3 regions of the Pseudoalteromonas sp. NZS11_1 genome follow, and region 2 is predicted to be linked to each of the others. Evidence: predicted binding sites of a transcription regulator. Region 2 holds the regulator's gene; each other region holds the start of a gene.
What was found. The regulator MetJ, encoded in region 2, represses methionine synthesis genes. The targets are predictions, from matches to a motif close to TAGACGTCTAGACGTCTA.
Positions count from the first base shown of each region.

Region 1 (4,285 bases), 440 kb from region 2:
GCAAAAAACCATAGATCTTATTACGGGGCTTTTTTCAGCCCCGTCTGGTTATATCGTACAGGCAACAAGTAAAGGCTATCGCGTTGTTATCAGAAGTAACGAAGGTGGCTCTAACTTTGAGACAAATCCCATACTTCCTCCTCAAACACCTCTTTTTTGTCGTCACGTTGCTGAAACTAATAATATTTTATATGTTAATGATGCAAGCAATAACGATGCATGGAACACCCTACCAGAAGTAGTTGAAGATGGTGTTGAATCCTACCTAGGTTTACCTATTCATTGGCCTGAGGGCGAAGTGTTTGGCACGCTATGCTTAAAAGACACTAAAATAACAAGCTATACCGATGAATATTTTGAACTCATAGAGCAACTACGCGATTTAATTGAAGATGATTTAGCACTTGTGCATAGCTATGAGCAAATGCGCGAAATAGCCATGTTAGACTCATTAACGAATATTTATAATCGTCGAGCACTTAACTTATTAGCCCAGCAAAAACTTAACTTAGCGCTGCGTTTAGGCTTTGACGTGTGTTGTTTGTTTATTGATATAAACGACTTTAAAAAATTAAACGACACCTGCGGACATGAAGTGGGCGACAAAGCATTGATTATATTGGCAGATACGCTAAAAACGCATTTAAGAGATGCCGATATAGTAGGGCGTTTAGGTGGCGATGAGTTTGTTGCAGTAATGCAAGTAAGCGATAAAAGCAAGATTAACTACATCATGGATAAAATTTCGACTGAGTATTCAAAAGCCTTACTCAAAGAAGACGTTTGCGATTTATCGCTAAGTATTGGTTATAGTTTTACTAATAAACAAAAGCAGCCATTTGAAGCGCTATTAAATGATGCAGACCACGCAATGTATAAAAATAAACAAGCGTATAAGCTCGCTAAAAAAGCATAATAAAAGGAGGTTCGTCATGACTCATGCCACACAAACTTGGCTGGTTTTTTCTGCGATAGGTTTTATTTTTTTCCTTAGCAATAATAAGCTTATTTGAAACGTTCCCTAGCATTAGATTTATATCTAATGAGGGAATAATTTTTGGTGTTATGTGCTCCTCTATGGGGTTTGCCTTAAAAAGGCTTGAGAGTAATAACCAAAAACACCTTCAATAAATAGCTTAAGCTGCAAATCTTTACTTGTATTTATTAATTAATTTTTCAAAGAACGGACATAAAAAAGCAAGCCATGAGGCTTGCCAAGAAGGGTGTTAATTAGCTCTAACATAGCTTTTAAGCTATTAGCTTTTCCGCAAGGTTCAATTCCATAATGGCTTTTAATAAACGGTATAAATTAATTGACGCGTCAATTTCTTCTTTACGGTTTGTTAAGCTTTCAATATTTAAGCCCAGCGGTACATCTAAATGCGCACAGCTTTTAAGTATTAAGTCGAGGTTTTCGCGGCAAATACGGACTGATTCGCTTAATGTATTGTCTGCATCAAGCATGCGCCATTTAGTTGCCTCTGGCACTGAGATACCCAACCATTGCATAAAGTCTAAGGTTTTTTCGCCGCCGCACGGGGTAAACGTTAATATAATACGTTGAGGTGTAATCCCTTGTGCTTTACATGTACGTGCGTAGCTAGTAATTAGCTCTATAGTAGCTTGTGCGTCGTAAACAGCTTGCGATATAAAAAACTGACAACCTTGTGCTGTTTTTTCTATTAATCGTTCGTGCTCATTTCGTTTACTTGAATGGCGCTCGGCAATCGTAACGCCACCTAAAAAGAAATCATCTGATTGCTCAGCCATCGCTTTATACGCATCTGGCAGGCTTAGCTTTATATCGCCTATCGATGACGGGCTACCTACTAAAACAACATTTTGTAAATTGTAGTCGTTTTTAGTTTCACTTAGCCAATCTTTAAATTCGCCTACGCCACGCTGCGCCACACTTTTATAAGTAATCACATCTTGTGCAGATAAATTACGAAGTAAATGGCTGTATTCACGCGGATCAACGGTTTGTTTAAACGCAAATGGGCGGTCTTGATTAGTGCGGCTGCTTTCGTCTTGAATGTCATAAATTATCACGCCGTCGTATTCAATTTCGTGTAAGCGACCTAATAGCTTTTCTGCAATGGTTTTTAATTGCGCTTTATCGGTGCCAATTTTAGGCGGGGTAGTACCAATAAGATAAACACCTTGGTTGGTGTCCACTATCTTCTCTTTTAGTGATAAAGCCATAATCCTCATTCCAGCTAAGTTTGTTTTGATGGATTTAATATAGCAGCCATTTAGACGTCTAGATAGATTTATTTAGTGAAAGTTTTTCAACTAACATGATGTTTATTCATAGTGCTTGTTCCCATAATTTATAATTGACACAGTTGTTTACATAATAAATTCCCTTTGGGCTCTTATATTTATTGGCTTTGGGGCATAATTAAAGAGTTAAATCTGACAACAAATTTGCTCAATTTAAAAAGGGACAATAATGAAATTTAAATTATTAGCAACCAGCTTAGCGGTATCGCTGGCGTTAACGGGTTGCGCCATGCAACAAAACCGAAGCACGCAAACAACAGCACAACAAGAACAAGTAAATAAAGCTGATGATCGTGTTTTTTCGCAAGATTATTTAATTGAAGAGCTAGAAAACGGCTTGCGTGTCATGGTTGTTAAAACCGATTACCCTGATGTGGTGTCGCTGCAAATTCCGGTATCGGTTGGGTCGCGTAACGAAGTTGAAGAGGGCAAAACAGGCTTTGCTCACTTTTTTGAACACATGATGTTTAAAGGCTCACAAAAATATCCTGAAGATGTGTACTCAGACATATTAAAAAATTCAGGTGTTGATAACCGCGCTTATACAACAAACGATTTTACAAACTACCATTTAAACTTTTCAAAGCAGCATCTTGATAAAGTACTTGAGCTTGAAGCTGATATTTTTCAAAACTTAACTTACACCGAAGAGCAATTTAGAACAGAAGCACAAACGGTAAAAGGTGAGTACTTAAAAAACAACGCGAGTCCAATTCGTAAATTATTAAGCGCTGTACGCGAAGAAGCGTTTGATAAGCACACGTATAAACACACCACTATGGGCTTTTTTAAAGACATAGAAGCGATGCCAGATCAAATGGCGTACGGAAAAGAGTTTTTTGCTAAATTTTATAAACCTGAGTATGTGTCACTTGTTATTGTGGGCGATGTAGATCCACAAGCAACAATGGCAATGGTTAAAAAGCATTGGGGTAGCTGGAAAAAGGGTAACTATGTTGCTGACATTAAAGCAGAGCCTGTTCAACAAGCATCAAAATATTTGCACCAGCAAGATGAAGCGCTACCAGGACATTGGTTACTTGTATCCTACAAAGGCGCTGCGTGGGAGCCTGCTAAAAAAGACAGAGCGGCGCTTGATTTAATCTCACAGCTTTATTTTTCAAGTAATTCAGATTTATATCAAGAGCTAGTGGTCGACAAACAAATTGCCAGCCAAATGTTTACCTATAACCCAGAGACCAAAGATCCGGGTTTATTACACGTATTTGTTAAAGTAGAAAACGCAGATGATTTAGCCACTGCACGCGATGCAATTAACCGAACTTATGCAAAAGCACGCACTGAGCTTGTTGATGAGCAAAAGCTCAGTGATTTAAAATCGAACCTTAAATACAGCTTTATTAATGGCTTGGATTCATCGCAAGCGATTGCATCAACCCTTGCCAGCTACATGCATTTTGAGCGCGATCCTGAGGTTATAAACCAGCTGTATAAATCGGCAGATAACATCACCAGCGCAGATATTAAAGCCGTTGCTAATAAATACTTTACTGATAACGCACGTACCACATTAACAATGTCGGCACTTGATAAAGCCCCAGGTTTCGAGCAAGAAGTTGATTTAAATGCGCTTACTGCAAAGCTTGAACAAGCACCTGCGGCACCTGTATTTAAAGTGCTTGATAAAACCAATCGCTCGCCATTAATTGATGTTAACTTTTTATTCAATACCGGTGCGGCTGCCGACCCACAAGGTAAAAAAGGTGTTGCTGCGTTAACTGCGGCTATGCTTGCACAAGGTGGCTCAGAGGCGACAAGCTATAAAGATATTCAAAAAGCACTTTATCCGCTTGCGGGTAGCTTTGGCTATCAAATAGATAAAGAAATGCTGTCGTTCCAAGGACGTATTCACAAAGATAATGCGGCGCAGTGGTATACACTTGTGAGCGATCAATTACTAAACCCAGGTTTTAGAGATGACGATTTTAAGCGCCTTAAAAAAGAAATGATCGACGGCATTAAGTCAGGCTTAAAAGCA
Region 1 covers NZ_JADYXK010000001.1:463,996-468,280, forward strand. Annotated here, with positions in the region: gene I6F44_RS02080 (sensor domain-containing diguanylate cyclase) at 1-916, shown strand, start outside; gene I6F44_RS02085 (methylenetetrahydrofolate reductase) at 1,249-2,205, opposite strand; gene I6F44_RS02090 (M16 family metallopeptidase) at 2,456-4,285, shown strand, end outside.
Region 1: a site for MetJ is predicted at 2,249-2,266, ahead of I6F44_RS02085 (methylenetetrahydrofolate reductase). Genes of this name have one in related genera too.

Region 2 (4,285 bases):
CAATTTAACGAATTAAATTGCACTATAACGTCGTTAAAAATTTTTTATTTAGAACAACTAGATACAAAAATTTTTGCCTAGTTCTAGCGTAATTTTCTTAACTTTAAATAGACCCCATATATAAGCAGATTGGTATTATTTCGTTGATTTTAACTATCCCCTCCTTTTGCATAACTATTTCCTATTCTTATTCTGAGTATGCATAATCCTTTACAGACAAATCGATAGATATTCTCTATATTTTAAATAGTACAATTTTTAACTAGGTTGATAAAAGTAGCTAACGTGGGCTTATCTGTTTTTAAAGTAAGGTAGTAGGCTGTTATTCTAAGTTTATGCTGATACTTTAAGTATACGTTTTATAAGATTTTGATAGACATAAAAGCACCTTAAAACTTACTTTTTAGGTGAATTTTTATTTATTAAATGTCGATATAATCCTGCAAAGTTACTGAAAAACCTCTTAAAATTAAAGGATATAGCATATAACAGGATAGACCTGATATTGCTTGGAATTTAAAAATAATAAGGGTATCGTACCCCAAGACTCCATCTCTCACTTTAACTTAAATTGCAGGATACCATCGCGTTATGTCTGACTTTCGTGAACAAGCACTACATTACCACTCACATCCCGTACCAGGTAAAATTAGCATTGAGCTTACAAAACCAGCTGAAACGGCTCATGATCTTGCACTTGCGTATAGCCCAGGTGTTGCCGAACCTGTACGTGAAATAGCTGCAGATCCTGCAAATGCTTATAAATATACTGGTAAAGGTAACATGGTTGCGGTTATTACTAATGGTACTGCAATTCTAGGCCTTGGTAATTTAGGTCCTTTAGCGTCTAAGCCCGTAATGGAAGGTAAAGCGTTATTGTTTAAACGTTTTGCAGGGCTTGATTCTATCGATATTGAAGTTAAGCACAAAACAACAGAAGACTTTATTAATACGGTTGCCAATATTGCCGACACATTCGGTGGTATTAACCTTGAAGATATTAAAGCACCAGAGTGTTTTGAAATAGAAAAAGCATTAATAGAGCGTTGTAGCATTCCTGTTTTTCATGACGATCAACACGGTACTGCCATTGTAACGGCTGCTGGTATGTTAAATGCGCTAGAAGTACAAGGTAAGTCAATTGAAGATGCAATTATTGTATGTTTAGGTGCAGGCGCTGCCGCTGTTGCGTGTATGGAGCTGTTAATTAAGTGTGGTGCACTGCGTGAACACATTTATATGCTTGACCGCAAAGGTGTTATTCATACCCGCCGCGATGACTTAAATGAATATAAACAGCTTTTTGCTAACAATACCGATAAGCGTACATTGCAAGATGTAATTGCAGATGCAGATGTATTTGTGGGTGTTTCTGGCCCTAACTTATTAGCGGCTGAAGATTTAAAGCTAATGGCTGCAAAACCAGTTGTGTTTGCATGTTCAAATCCAGATCCTGAGATTGATCCTGCACTTGCGCACGGCGCACGCAACGATTTAATCATGGCAACAGGACGCTCTGATTACCCTAACCAAGTTAATAATGTTTTATGTTTCCCGTTTATTTTCCGTGGTGCACTTGATGTACGTGCAAGCGCTATTAACGATGAAATGAAAATTGCTGCAGTAGATGCTATTCGAAGTATTGCCAAAGAGCCAGTACCTGCAGAAGTTTTAAAAGCCGCTGGTGTAGATAAACTAGAATTTGGTGCGCAGTATATTATTCCAAAACCAATGGATCCACGTTTACTGCCGCGTATAGCAAGAGCTGTTGCACTTGCTGCTATTGAGTCAGGTGTTGCACAAATTGAGCTACCTGAAAACTATATGCAGTAAATCTATACAGTAGAGCTATGCAATAAAATTTAGATATAAAAAAACCTCAGTAATTACTGAGGTTTTTTTTGTCTTTGTAATATTTATTCTTCGTTTAAAACGGGTACTTCTAGACCCATTTCTTGCATTATTTTTTTAACTTCTTCTGGCACTTTTTCGGCGTTATCTTTACGTAAGTCATCGTCATTTGGTAAAGGTTGGCCAGTAAAAGCATGCAAAAATGCCTCACATAGCAATTCACTATTTGTAGCATGGCGAAGGTTATTGATTTGACGACGTGTACGTTCGTCAGTTAATACCTTTAATACATTTAGCGGGATCGAAACGGTGATCTTTTTAACTTGCTCTGATTTTTTACCGTGTTCTGCGTATGGGTGAATATACTCACCATTCCATTTAGCCATAAGATGTATCGTTGCCTCAGATTATTAATTTCTCACACGGTATAAAAAGCGTGTAAATATGCGTGAAATTCTATCGATTTAAAAAAGATAGTCAAATAATAGATACCGATCTATCTTAATAAGCCTATTGTAGGTGTAAAGATAAGCACACTTTTGTGAGCTAAAATGTGTTATTCGCAAAGGCCCCTTCTACTTTTAGCCATCTAGAGCTTTAAAATACTTTGACTTATCAAAACGGATAACTTACTCTTTTAGACGTCTAAACATCCAAATTAATCAGGTGACGAATATGAGCGAAAAAAACAAAGCGACCATTGCTGTACGTAACGGCGTTGATGCTGATAAACATCATGGTGCGGTGGTACCGCCAATTTATTTATCGACTACTTATTCGTTTGCCGACTTTGATACTAAGCGTGAGTATGATTATGGTCGTAGCGGTAATCCTAATCGTGATATTTTAGCTGAGACGCTTGCTAAGCTTGAAGGTGGCGCTCGTGGCATAATTACAGCTACAGGCATGGCTGCCGTGCATTTAGCTACTCAGCTACTTAATAGTGACGATACGTTAGTAATTCCACATGATTGTTATGGTGGCAGCTATCGTTTATTTACATCTTTACAAAAACGCGGACTACTAAAGCTCGAAATATTAGATTTAACAAAAGAAGAAAGTCTTCAACAAATTTTAGTAATTAAACCAAAGCTTATTTGGATAGAAACCCCAAGTAACCCAGTACTTCGTTTAACAGATATTAAAGCGGTTACCGATGTGGCTAAGCAATGCGGTGCATTGGTGGCTGCAGATAACACGTTTTTGTCGCCTGCTTTACAAAATCCTCTTAAGTTTTGTGTAGATATTGTGGTGCATTCAACCACTAAATACATTAACGGACACTCAGATGTAGTAGGCGGCGCTGTTATTGCCGCAACACAAGAGTTAGGCGATGAGCTTGCTTGGTGGGCTAATAACATTGGTATTACGGGTGCGCCTTTTGATAGCTATTTAACGCTTCGTGGTTTACGTACTTTAAATGTGCGCCTAAGGCAGCATCAAGAAAATGCACTGGCAATAGCTAAGTACCTTGAAAGCTCTGAATATGTAAGCCAAGTTTACTACCCAGGTCTTGAGTCACATCCTCAACATGAGCTGGCTAAAGCACAGCAACTTGGTTTTGGTGGCATGGTTAGTTTTGATATTAAAGGCGATATAAACGACGCTGCGGCATTTTTAACTAGCCTTAAAACGTTTAGTTTAGCTGAGTCATTAGGTGGCGTAGAGAGCTTAATTTGTCACCCTGCAACTATGACGCACGCAGGTATGGAGGCAACAGCACGTTTAGAGGCGGGTGTGGGCGATACGCTTATTCGTATTTCGGTAGGTATTGAAGATATACACGATTTAGTCGCTGATTTTGAACGAGTGTTTGAACTTGTAAAACCAGGGCAAAATAAAAATGTTGGCCGTGTAGGCAAAGGAGCAGGCACTCCTGGTGGTAACGTTAAATTAAGTGCAGCTCGTCCGGCGCTTTGGTGATTAATATGGTTAATTGTATACATAAATTTGGTGGCTCGAGTTTAAGCTCAAGTGAGCGATACCAAAGCGTAGCAAAAATAATAATTACACATACTCAGCCGGGTGATTGTGTGGTGGTATCGGCTGCGGGTAAGACAACCGATACGCTAGTATTACTTTGGCAAAGCTATCAAAAACAAGATACTCAAGCAGTAGCTGATATTTTACTGCAGTTAAATAACCATCAAAGTGATTTAATAGAGCAGTTATTAGAAGCTGATTTAAAACGAAGTGCACTTAAAACACTAAGTATCGAACTTAGCTATATTGCAGAACTTGCTCAAGCTGAGCAGCTAAAAGAGGCTGCATTACTTGCACATGGCGAACTGTGGTCAGCACGTTTACTCGCTACTTATTTACAGCAGCTAAATATTGAGGCATGCGCTCAAGATGCACGTACTCTTTTTACCTTAAATGATGGCGAATTAATGCATGCGCAAAATGCGCAGCAATGTGGGCAGTTAATTTTGCC
Region 2 covers NZ_JADYXK010000001.1:25,865-30,149, forward strand. Annotated here, with positions in the region: gene I6F44_RS00110 (malic enzyme-like NAD(P)-binding protein) at 592-1,833, shown strand; gene metJ (met regulon transcriptional regulator MetJ) at 1,917-2,237, opposite strand; gene metB (cystathionine gamma-synthase) at 2,527-3,774, shown strand; gene metL (bifunctional aspartate kinase/homoserine dehydrogenase II) at 3,780-4,285, shown strand, end outside.

Region 3 (4,285 bases), on a different contig from region 2:
AACGTTATCAATGTTGTGACCATCGTGCGCCTGGATAACAGCTTCAAGCTCGCCTTGCTCTTTTGCAAGTGCGTCAAAGTCAGCGTCTTCCATGGCGTATTCGTTATACACTTCGTCAAGACGTTTAAGTGCGTGTTTAACTTCGCCAACAGCTTCTTCAACAATTTCACGAACTGTTTTGCTTTCGTCTAAAACAGGCTCTTGCGGTAAATAACCAATTTTTGTACCAGGCTGAGGATGTGCATCACCTTCAAAATCTTGGTCAACACCGGCCATAATACGTAGTAACGTAGATTTACCAGAACCGTTTAAACCAAGCACACCAATTTTAGCGCCAGGAAAAAAGTGTAACGAAATATCTTTTAAGATAGTGCGCTTAGGTGGCACAACCTTAGATACTCGACTCATCGAGAATATAAATTTATCAGGTAAAACCATGGAGGAAAGCCTTCAAATAATAATAAAAATTTCAATGTTGTATTGTAGTGGCTGACAGGTGAAACAGTCAACGAATGGCGAGGAGGAATATATCTTAATCGTTTTTATCTTGTTAAATGTATAGTTTTATTTGAGTGTGCTAACGTATTTAAACCACAGCAAAATAAGAAAAAATATGACTATACAAAAATTTGCAACAACCATGGCTTTACTCACTCTATTTGCAAGTAATTCTGAGGTAAAAGCAGAAAGTTCGCCTTGGCCTGAAATAAGAAAACAAAGAATCAGTCAACTACTTCCACAAGCATTAAAAGCTGCAGATGTAGATGCTTGGTTGATAGTATGTAGAGAAAATAATAATGACCCATTAGCTGATCATATTGGCTGTGAAAACGCAGGGTCGCCAGCAGCTTATTTATTTTATTTTGACAGAGATAAGTTTCATTCTGTTGCTTACTCACCTTCAAGTGAAGCAAAAGCGTTAGATGAACTCGATATACATGAAAAAGTTATATCTGTTCCCCGTAGCGTGTCAGCATTAAAATACGCTGCTGATTTTATAAAAAAACAATTATTCCGTAACATTGCAATTAATGTATCTGACCTTAACGCGCAGGCTGATGGGTTGTCGCATTCGCAGTATAAACAGTTAGCCAGTTTATTAGGGCCTGAACAAACAGCTAAGCTAATATCCTCTGAAGAACTGGTTTATCAATGGCTTTCAATTAAATTACCGGCTGAAGTTGAAATAATGAAAGAAGCGGCAGCGCTCTCTGCAAAGTGGCAGCTAGAGGCATATGAAACTATTATTCCGGGCAAAACTACCGATGCAGACGTAGCCAAGCTTTTAAAAGCTAAAATGAAAGCGCGAGGCGTGACCGATGCATGGGCTGCAGAGCAAAACCCCAATGTAAACTCAGGCCCTGACCGAGGGCATTCACACTCTACAAATAAAGTGATTATGCCTGGTGATGTGATACAAATTGATTTTGGTGTAAAGCTCTACAACCGCTGGGTAAGTGACATTCAGCGTTTTGCTTATGTGCTTAAAGAAGGAGAAACCTCAGCACCGGCCAATATTCAGCAATATTGGATTAACGCAAGAGACAGCGGTTTTGCCGCATTTAATGCAATGAAGCCCGGCGCAAAAGGCATCGACGTGGATCAAGCTCAAACCGTATTAATGAATAAATACAACTCAGAGCCTGTGCCATGGAGCACCGGCCATCCAGTAGGGTATGTTGCACACGACACCGGCCCTAACTTGGGTGGCTCTCGTAGTGCGCAAGTAAGGCCTGCGTCACAACGTGAACTTAAAGAAGGGATGGTGTTTGCCTTTGATGGTTTTTTTAGTTGGCCTTTGAATAACACCGAGTTTAAAACCATTTCGGTTGAAGAAATGGCTGTAATAACAGCCAACGGGGCTGAGTACTTGATACCACCTCAACAAAACTTAATTTTAGTGGGTAAAAATTAACAGGTAGTGCTAGGTGTATTTATGTTCAGTACGATAAGTTAAGTGTTTATAGGTAGGCTTAACTTATCATTCATCAAACAGTTTATTCACAGTGAATAAATTTCATTTAGACATCTATACATCTAGAGGTTGATATTTTTTACTTTCAGTTCATAATTAAGCTTCGGTTTTTATGAGCAGGAGTAAAGTATGCCAATTACAGTAAAAGACGAGTTGCCGGCAATTGCACGTTTACGTCAAGAAAACGTATTTGTAATGCCAAAAACACGTGCAAAAACGCAAGAGATACGCCCAATGCGTTTGGCTATTTTAAACTTAATGCCTAATAAAGTAGAAACCGAAGTTCAGTTTATTCGCTTGCTTGCCAACTCGCCTTTGCAAGTAAACGTAGAACTACTGCGCCTCGACACTCACCGCAGTAGCAGCAATTCAGAAGAGCACCTTGATACCTTTTATCGTTATTTTTCTGAGGTTAAAGACAACAATTACGATGCATTAATAGTAACTGGCGCGCCACTTGCGCATTTAGAATACGACGATGTAGCGTATTGGGATGAGCTAAAGGTCATTATAGATTGGGCTGAGCAACACGTTACCTCTACGTTATTTTCGTGCTGGGCAGCACATGCAGCGTTATATCACCGTTACAATTTAAAGCGTGATTTAAAAGACGACAAACTGTGTGGTGTATTTACCCACCAATGTTACTTTGATCACGGCGCACTGACTCGCGGGTTCGACGACACCTTTTTGGTACCGCACTCACGTTATGGCCACATTGATATAAATAAAATAAACGCCTGTGATGAGCTAGTTGTACTGGCAGGTTCTGAGCGAGTAGGGGCTTACTTACTTAAAAATAAATCGGGTAGCCAAGTGTTTATAACCGGTCATCCTGAGTACGACGCCGACTCGCTAAAAGCAGAATACGAGCGCGATTGTAAAAAGAGCCCTAATGCACCAAAACCCGAAAATTACTTTCCGGATGACGATGCAACCAAACAACCTTCAAAAACGTGGCAAAGCCATGCTTTTTTACTTTTTTCGAACTGGTTAAATTACTACGTGTACCAAACCACACCGTATGATATTAATTTAGTTAGCCAAGACGTGAGGACTAACAACTATGCCGAATAACGCTCCTACAAATAACAAGCAAGCCGAAATAAGCGCCGCATTAAAAGAACGCATTTTAATTTTAGATGGCGCTATGGGCACCATGATCCAAGATCATAAGCTAGAAGAAGAAGACTATCGCGGAGAGCGTTTTAAAGACTGGCATGTATTAATTAAAGGCAATAACGATTTATTAAGCCTAACCAAGCCCAATTTAATCACTGACATTCATCGTGGTTTTTTATCAGCGGGCGCCGATATTATCGAAACCAACACGTTTAACTCGACCACTATTTCGATGGAAGATTACGACATGGCAAGCTTAAGTCGTGAAATAAACCTAGAGTCGGCTAAATTAGCACGCGCAATTTGCGATGAATTTACGGCTAAAACGCCAGAGAAACCACGCTATGTAGCCGGTGTTTTAGGGCCGACATCTAAAACGTGTTCAATTTCGCCAGACGTAAACGATCCGGGTTACCGAAATGTCACCTTTGATAAGCTGGTTACTGCGTATATTGAATCAACACTTGCATTAATGGAAGGCGGCGCCGATTTAATATTAATCGAAACTATATTCGACACCCTTAACGCAAAAGCGGCCTCGTTTGGTGTAGAAGAAGCCTTTGAGCAAGCAGGGCGCACATTACCAGTTATGATCTCGGGGACTATTACCGACGCCTCTGGTCGTACGCTTTCGGGGCAAACAACCGAAGCATTTTATAATTCTATTCGCCATATTAAGCCTATTTCGATTGGTTTAAACTGTGCGCTTGGTCCTGATTTACTGCGCCAGTATGTAGAAGAGTTATCGCGCGTGTGCGAAACCTTTACATCGGTACATCCTAATGCGGGCTTACCAAATGAGTTTGGTGAATACGACTTAGAAGCGGGCGATATGGCAACCGAAATTATCGATTGGGGTAAATCGGGCTTTATTAATATAGTAGGCGGATGCTGTGGCACCACGCCTGCGCATATTCGCGCTTTTGCAAAAGGTTTAGAGGGCGTTAAACCACGCCAACTACCAGAGCTTGAAGTACGCATGCGTTTATCAGGCCTTGAAGCCTGTAACTTAAATTAAGGAGCCAGCATGACCCAACAAATAGCAGTATTTACTAATGTCGGCGAACGTACCAATGTAACGGGTTCTGCCATGTTTAAACGTTTAATCATGGAAGAAGACTTTGAAGCCGCACTAACCGTGGCCCGCGAACAAGTAGAAAATGGCGCACAGGTTATTGATATAAACAT
Region 3 covers NZ_JADYXK010000024.1:46,630-50,914, forward strand. Annotated here, with positions in the region: gene ettA (energy-dependent translational throttle protein EttA) at 1-438, opposite strand, end outside; gene I6F44_RS15500 (M24 family metallopeptidase) at 614-1,915, shown strand; gene I6F44_RS15505 (homoserine O-succinyltransferase) at 2,105-3,052, shown strand; gene I6F44_RS15510 (homocysteine S-methyltransferase family protein) at 3,042-4,115, shown strand; gene metH (methionine synthase) at 4,125-4,285, shown strand, end outside.
Region 3: a site for MetJ is predicted at 2,023-2,040, ahead of I6F44_RS15505 (homoserine O-succinyltransferase). Genes of this name have one in related genera too.